2 regions of the Paenibacillus sp. J23TS9 genome follow, and region 1 is predicted to be linked to the other one. Evidence: riboswitches for the same ligand, from Rfam matches in the RefSeq annotation. Region 1 holds a riboswitch; the other holds the start of a gene.
The links. A riboswitch is a leader RNA that binds a small molecule or an ion and turns the genes downstream of it on or off. The one in region 1 is predicted to bind thiamine pyrophosphate.

Region 1 (3,848 bases):
ACCGTTCAGTACGGTTTCTGTCATCGATGCTTCCACCTGATCCGTTTGAAGGTTGTTCATGTGAAATGGGATCTTTTGCTCTAGATTCATTTCACTCGTTTGGAAAATATCCTCCGGAATATTTTTTAATTCGGGTATGATGTATTGCTCCACTTTATTGACATCGCATAGTCCCTCGCAATAAACCAGGTGCACGGTATAGTCCGAATTCGACAAAGGGATTGTCCTTCTCTGAATGTCCGCGCTTGAACCGAATAGCCGTAAAGCCGTATCTTCAAGTGTTTGGTTTTCCTTTTGATCATGCTCCTTCAAGACGTCACCTTCCCCTTTCGGTGGGCCAAACTCACCAGCCCGGCAATAATCACTGAAAATATCAGCACTCCCCATAAAGAAAACGGAAGCACGTAAAAAGACATCATCTTTAGGAAGAATTTATCGCTAAAAGGAATGATTGAGAACACGGTGACGGCCAAAAATATGCAGCCCAGTACCCATATCTTCCCCCTCTTGCTTTTAATTCGGAATATATCGAGGATAAGGAACATGGCCAGGGAAATCCGCAGAAATGCACCGCTGAACCACTGGTACACGCTGAAAAAGTCCAGATGCTCGATGTACCGGCCAATCATCAGCAATCTCCATTCCTCATACGCGGGAAAGCGGAGCTTATCGGCTTCTTCTGCACCAAATTCAACAATCGCGCCGATAATCGGACCCATCGTGAGACCCAAGAGAAGCAGAATCATGATCATAAAGGATAGATATGTCAAGCGCGACCTGATGTGATGCTGCAAAAACAGAAGCATGATGACCTCAACAAAACCGGTTCCTGCATATACAGCCCCGTTCCAAACCGGCTGAATGCCGTGTTCCAGCATCGGCCGTAATAAGGAGTAATCCTTATGAGGCGTGTTCGACAGCATTACAAAAAAACCCAGCACAACCACAAAGGGCAGCAGGATACCTGCGGTATGGGCCAGGGAATGGATACCCAAATAAGCGTTTATCGCTGAAATCAAAAGGAACAAGAAGGTGAACACTACAATGGGCGTCTCCGGAGAGAAGGTCAGATGGATCCAGTACACGGTGTCTCTGGTTGTAAGCGTACATATGGAAAATAGATATATGCCCATGATTCCTGCAAACAGGTGGCCTACAATGGGATGGTAAGCCTTCGAAAGCCATTCAAACAGATGCTGCTTATTGGTTTTGGTGCTGCTGATTTGCAGGATGAAAATCCAGACCAGCGCACATGCACAAGCCAGAAGCACGGAAATCCAAGCGTCCCGCTTAGCTGCATCCAGCATAATAGGAATGATGATAACATGATTCAGAAGGCCTGTACTGAGCATAATGATCATGACGGATTGCGCAAATGATATGGGTGCTTTTATTTTCCTCATCCTCCTAAATAGACCAGACCTCTCCTCCATCCTTATAATGGCATTTTCCTGAAGATTTATACGCCTTCTTTTAGGGCCATGGCGAGAATGGATTGAATTCCACCAGAGTTAAGACTATAATACACATTGATATACCCGTAACTTCATAAGAATCCGGGGTGCTGGAATTGGCCGGCTGAGATTGTATCCCTCAAGATACTGACCCTTAAACCTGATCTGGGTAATGCCAGCGTAGGAAAAGCATCGTCATGGCGCTTCGCCATGCCCATCTTGCGCCCTAAGCGTCCCGTATACGGGGCGCTTTTTTGTTGAATGATAGAGTCATTGGAAGACATAGTCTGTCATGATTCTGTTATTCATCTCTCAGATATGGAAGGAAACGATTCTGCTGCAATGAAGGGGAGAAACCTGGTAAGGAGAGAGAAAACAATGAAAACGAAGAAAATCGGGCTGCTTCTGCTAGCCTTTCTGCTCATGCTGGTAGCTGCCGGCTGTGGAAGCAAGAACGCCCAAACGACGGATGCGGGCAAACCATCCGGTGAATCATCCTCCGCTGCGGATGGAACTGAAACCAAGAAGCTCAAGGATGTGAAGGTCGTCCTGGACTGGACGCCAAATACGAACCATACCGGATTGTATGTGGCTAAAGATCAGGGTTACTACGAAGAAGAAGGCCTGAATGTCGAAATCATGCAGCCCGGCTCTGGTGGAGCGGATGCCATGGTGGCATCCGGCAAAGTGCCCTTTGGCGTCAGCGTTCAAGAGAACGTGACCCAGGCGCGTACGCAAGGCGTGCCTTTGGTATCGATCGCCGCCATCATTCAGCATAATACATCCGGTTTTGCCGCTCCGGTGGACCGGAACATCAAGAAGCCAAAGGATTTTGAAGGCAAAACCTACGGCGGCTGGGGCTCGCCTGTTGAGGAGGCCGTGATCAGCTCGATCATGGACATCGACAAAGGCGACGTGAGCAAGGTCAAAATCGTTAATATGGGCGAAGCGGATTATTTTACAGCCGTGAAGCGTGATATCGACTTCGCCTGGATCTTTTACGGATGGACCGGTATTGAAGCCGAGCTGCGAAAACAGCCGCTTGATATGCTGTATGTGAAGGACTTCTCTGACAAGCTGGATTACTATACACCGGTTCTGGTCACCAATGAGAAGCAGATCAAGGAAGATCCGGAGCTTGTGAAGGCCTTTATGCGCGCCACTTCTAAGGGTTATCAGTATGCGATCGACCATCCTGAGGATGCCGCTAATATTCTGATCAAGGCTGTGCCTGAGCTTGATAAGGACCTGGTCATGGCCAGCCAGAAATGGCTCAGCCCGAAATACAAGGACGATGCAGCGCGTTGGGGCGAGCAGAAGGAACAGGTGTGGAAGGGTTATTCCGATTGGATGTATGAGCATAAGCTGCTCGAGAAACCGCTTGAGGTTAGCGGCGCTTATACCAATGACTTTTTGCCTTAAGATGTAGGCTCTGTTCTTTACCCTAATAATGTGCTTGATAGCCGCTGCGGTTACTGTTATCCACCTAATAATGATGCCTAAATCTTTTATAAATATATTTCTTAGAAAAGGAAGTGATCGGGTATGGCACATACCCTGCTCAGCATTCAAGTTATTCCCAAGACCCCGAACAATGAAAATTCCATTCCCTACGTGGACCGTGCGATCGAAGTCATTCAGCAGTCCGGTGTAAAGTATGAGGTGCATCCTCTCGAAACAACGATGGAAGGCGAGCTGGAAGAACTGCTGGAGGTTGTACGCAATATGCATACGGCCTTGGTGGAAGCCGGAAGTCCAAGCATCATCTCACAGATTAAAATCGCCCATAATCCGAGCGGCATCAGCATGGAGCGTCTAACGGAGAAATACCGTCCATGAGACGTTGGTGGAGTCATGTGTGGCCGCCCTTTGTGGCGGTCCTCTTCTTTTTGACCGTATGGCAGCTGTGCACCTCGCTGTTTCATATCGAGCAGTGGATTCTGCCCTCTCCGGCGGATATCGCGAAGCAAACGGCTGATGGAGCCGGAGATTTATGGGGCCATGTCTGGGCTACAGTCAGACTGACCTTGGAGGGCTTTATCATCGGAACCGTCGTGGGACTGATTATCGCACTTATTCTTCATATGATTCCTTTTCTCAAGTCGGCACTATATCCGCTGCTGATTTTAAGCCAGAACATTCCGACAATCGCGCTCGCTCCGCTGCTGATGATCTGGTTCGGCTTCGGACTGCTGCCCAAGCTGATCGTCATCACGCTCGTCTGCTTCTTCCCGGTTGCCGTTGCAACGATGGGCGGGCTGAAGCAAACAGACCGGATGATGCTGAATTACATGCGGATGATCGGCGCGAGTAAACAGCAGATCTTTACCAAGCTGGAGCTTCCGCATGCGCTGCCTTCGATATTTTCGGGTATTAAAATCGCGGCAACCTACA
Region 2 (3,848 bases), on a different contig from region 1:
TTCGGGACCAGGAAGGAAATAAGGTGGGTATCGATCATCTGCAGGAGCTTGGTGTGACCCATGTTCATCTGCTCCCGGTATTTGATTTTAAAACGGTGAATGAGCTTCTCGTGGATGATCCCGATTCAATCGAACCGAAATACAACTGGGGATATGACCCGCAGCATTTCAATGTGCCTGAGGGATCCTATGCGACCGATCCGCAAAATCCGGGAGTACGGATTCTTGAGTTCAAGGAAATGATCATGGCATTACACCGCAAAGGTATCCGCGTCATTATGGACGTCGTTTATAATCACACCTTTGGCGTGGAAGACGGGCCTTTTGAGGCGATTGTGCCTGGCTATTATTACCGTAGGGATGCTGAGGGAAGACTGACGAATGGTTCCGGCGTTGGTAATGAAATGGCGACGGAGCGGCCGATGGTGCGGAAGTACATTTTGGACTCGGTCCGGTACTGGGCGGAGGAATATCACGTCGACGGCTTCCGGTTTGATCTGATGGGATTGATCGACACCGAAACGATTATCCAGATCGCCAGGGAGCTGCACAGCGAGGTTGATCCGTCGATTTTAATCTATGGTGAGCCATGGACAGGAGGCGATACGCCTCTGCAGCAGCAAACATTGAAGGGCAGCCAAATGAATAAAGGCTTTGCCGTATTCAATGATCATTTTAGAGGAGCCATAAAAGGCGATAGCGATGGCGGAGGAAAAGGCTTTGCCACAGGCCAACCCGAAATGGAAGCGTCAATTCTTGAAGGGGTAAAAGGCGCGGTGCATGATTTTACAGCTTCTCCACTGGAAACGATTAACTATGTAACCGTGCACGATAATCTAAACCTGTGGGATAAAGTATTGACCACGCAGGGTCTCCGCAATGAAGCAGGATTCAAGGAGATCCGGAATGGTGAGCTGACGAACGGAGAAAGCCTGGAGGAAGCTGTGAAGCATTCAGAGCCATACCGAAGCGTAGACAGGGATTATATGATGAAAAGCGAGTCCGTGAAGAGAGCTATTTTGGCTAATGGAATCGTGCTCACTTCCCAGGGCATTCCCATGATCCAGGCCGGCGATGAGCTGCTGCGCACGAAATACGGCGACCATAACAGCTACCGCAGCGGTGATCTCGTGAATGCGATCCGATGGGAGAATAAGCGGAGATTTAAACCCGTCTTCGATTATTATCGCGGCTTGATCGACCTTCGAAAAACGCATCCTGCATTCCGCATGACTTCAAAGGAGCAGGTAGAGAAGCATCTGGAGGTACTCCGCTGTCAGGATAACACGGTGGCGTATATGCTGAAGGATTTTGCAAATGGTGATGTCTGGAAAAATATCGTTGTGATCTATAATGCCAACTATCATGAGATTAAGATGGAGCTTCCTTTTTCCAAAACCGGATGGAAGATTGCGGTGAATGAGGAGCATGCCGGAAACAAGGCGATTGATTTTCTGGTGGATGAACAGGTGAGCGTACCGGAATTGTCGATGATGGTGCTGTTCGAAGAAGTCGGAGGTGTGCCGCGGCCAACCAAACGAGTCGAGGTGCAATACGAGCGTCCCGACGGCAAATATGACGGCTGGAACCTGTGGGTATGGGGCACCGGACTCCGCGAACAGCGGGTTGATTTTGAACGGACGGAAAATGGCAGAGCTGTGGCTTCTTTTACTGTCCCTGCATATGTGAAGAGAATCGGTTATATCGTGCGTTTGAATGATTGGGAAGCGAAGGATGTGGACCAGGATTGTTTTATTGAGCTGGGCCACAGCCAAAGTGCCATTACTGTTCTAATCCGCAGCGGTTCGGATGATTGGAAGAAGATCAGCTGATGGATCATGATGGAAAATGGGTTTGACAAGATGTATAAACGAAGCTAAAGTATAACGTGAAATCGAACTTCATATGAAATCCACTAGGGGAGCCGCGCTAAGAGCGGCTGAGACAAGGATGCTTGGACCCTTTGAACCTGATCCGGATCATACCGGCGTAGGGAAGTGGAGACGGACTTCACATGTTTCTGATTGATGTTTTTTTCATCATGAATAGGCGAAGCCGCTCCATTTCGGGGCGGCTTTTTTGTATGCTGCTCCGGTGCTCCCTGTATGGATTTCATCCAAATGTATACGGAGGTGCTCAAAATGACCCGTTTTACCGAAGAACTCAGAAGCGCAGCGGATCCGATCTATCAAGCGATCTTTGATCATCCGTTCGTCCGGGGAATTGCCGATGGAACGTTACGAAAGGAACAGCTGATCCATTATGTGAAACAGGATTTCGAATATCTGAACGCTTATATCCGAATTTACGGAATTGCGATCTCCAGATGCGAAGACCGTGCAATCATGGCTCTTTTTAATGAACAAATCTCGTTTATTCTCAATAGTGAAACGCATCCACATCAGAATTTTTGCTATGTTGCAGGCGTGACCTATGAAGAAATGCAAGGATATCCTCTTGCCCCATCTGCCAATCATTATATCCGCCACATGCTTAATGTCGCTCATGAGGGTGCACTGGAAGATGTGATTGCTGCATTGCTGCCATGCCCTTGGACTTATATGGAGATTGGACAAAAATTAATCGAAGAAGTGAACCCGGATGAATCCCATCCGTTTTATGAATGGATGCATTTTTACGGAGACAGGGAATTTGGAATTACGGAGCAGCTGCGCCGTTTGCTGGATGAGTGGGCAGAGTCCTTATCCCAGGCACGTAAAGATCGGCTGAAGGAGCATTTTCTGACCAGCTGTCAGCTGGAGTATATGTTCTGGGACATGGCCTTTGCCTTGGAGGCTTGGCCGGTTGACCTGCTGGAAGCAACAGAGGTGGGACGATGATCTCTGATATGCAGCATCTCCCCCGCATCGTCAAGCAGCAGCGTCCCCTTGTACATAACGTGACGAATGTGGTCGTCACGAATTTCACAGCAAACGGACTGCTTGCAATGGGCGCGTCACCCGTGATGGCGTACGCCCGCGAGGAAGTAGCAGATATGGCCAAAATAGCGGGTGCCTTGGTGCTGAATCTGGGCACGCTTAGCGCAGAATTGGTTGAAGCGGCCATTATCGCGGGGCGATCGGCAAATTTGCATGGCGTCCCTGTTCTCCTTGATCCTGTAGGAGCTGGTGCCACCCCATTCCGGACGAAATCAGCTCTGGAGATATTGCGGGAAGTCCGCATCTCCATGGTACGCGGCAACGCAGCAGAGATCGCTCACTTGATCGGTGAAGCAGCTTCCATCAAGGGTGTCGATGCGGACGGTCTTGAGGATGAAGCTCCGGTTGGTCTTGCCGCGCGGGCTGCAAATCGAATGGGCACCATCGTTGCCATTACAGGAAAGGAAGATGTGATTACGGATGGTATGCAAGGTTATGTCATTCGTGGAGGACATCCGATCATGACTCAGGTAACGGGTACAGGGTGTTTGCTGACCTCCATCATGGGTGCATTTGCCGCCGTAGAACCTGATCTGCTGACAGCCGGAGCTGCGGCTTTGGCTTTTTATGGAGAAGCTGCAGCCCGGGCTTATCAGGCTGCCGGCTACCGTGGGCCGGGCAGCTTCCAATCTGCATTCCTGGATGCCTTATCCGAAATGGATCAATATCCGGTTTCGGAAGAGGCGGTAATCTGTCACCGGGTTTCTGCGGGAAGAGGATTCTTGCAATGAGTATAGCCAGAGCATTGACGGTTGCAGGCTCAGATAGCGGCGGAGGCGCAGGAATTCAGGCAGATATCAAAACATTTCAGGAGCTGAATGCGTTTGGGATGTCGGCTATTACGGCAGTAACGGTTCAAAATACGCTCGGTGTCCAAGGCGTATTCCCTTTAACGGCTGCGGCGGTAGC

Region 2: another riboswitch for thiamine pyrophosphate. It lies ahead of tenA (thiaminase II); the one in region 1 lies ahead of KJS65_RS17270 (ABC transporter substrate-binding protein).

Annotation. Positions count from the first base shown of each region.
Region 1 covers NZ_BOSG01000002.1:363,032-366,879, forward strand. Annotated here, with positions in the region: gene KJS65_RS17260 (spore germination protein) at 1-312, opposite strand, end outside; gene KJS65_RS17265 (GerAB/ArcD/ProY family transporter) at 309-1,403, opposite strand; TPP riboswitch at 1,548-1,660, shown strand; gene KJS65_RS17270 (ABC transporter substrate-binding protein) at 1,833-2,876, shown strand; gene KJS65_RS17275 (thiamine-binding protein) at 3,000-3,293, shown strand; gene KJS65_RS17280 (ABC transporter permease) at 3,290-3,848, shown strand, end outside.
Region 2 covers NZ_BOSG01000001.1:119,957-123,804, forward strand. Annotated here, with positions in the region: gene pulA (type I pullulanase) at 1-1,832, shown strand, start outside; TPP riboswitch at 1,908-2,013, shown strand; gene tenA (thiaminase II) at 2,142-2,840, shown strand; gene thiM (hydroxyethylthiazole kinase) at 2,837-3,670, shown strand; gene thiD (bifunctional hydroxymethylpyrimidine kinase/phosphomethylpyrimidine kinase) at 3,667-3,848, shown strand, end outside.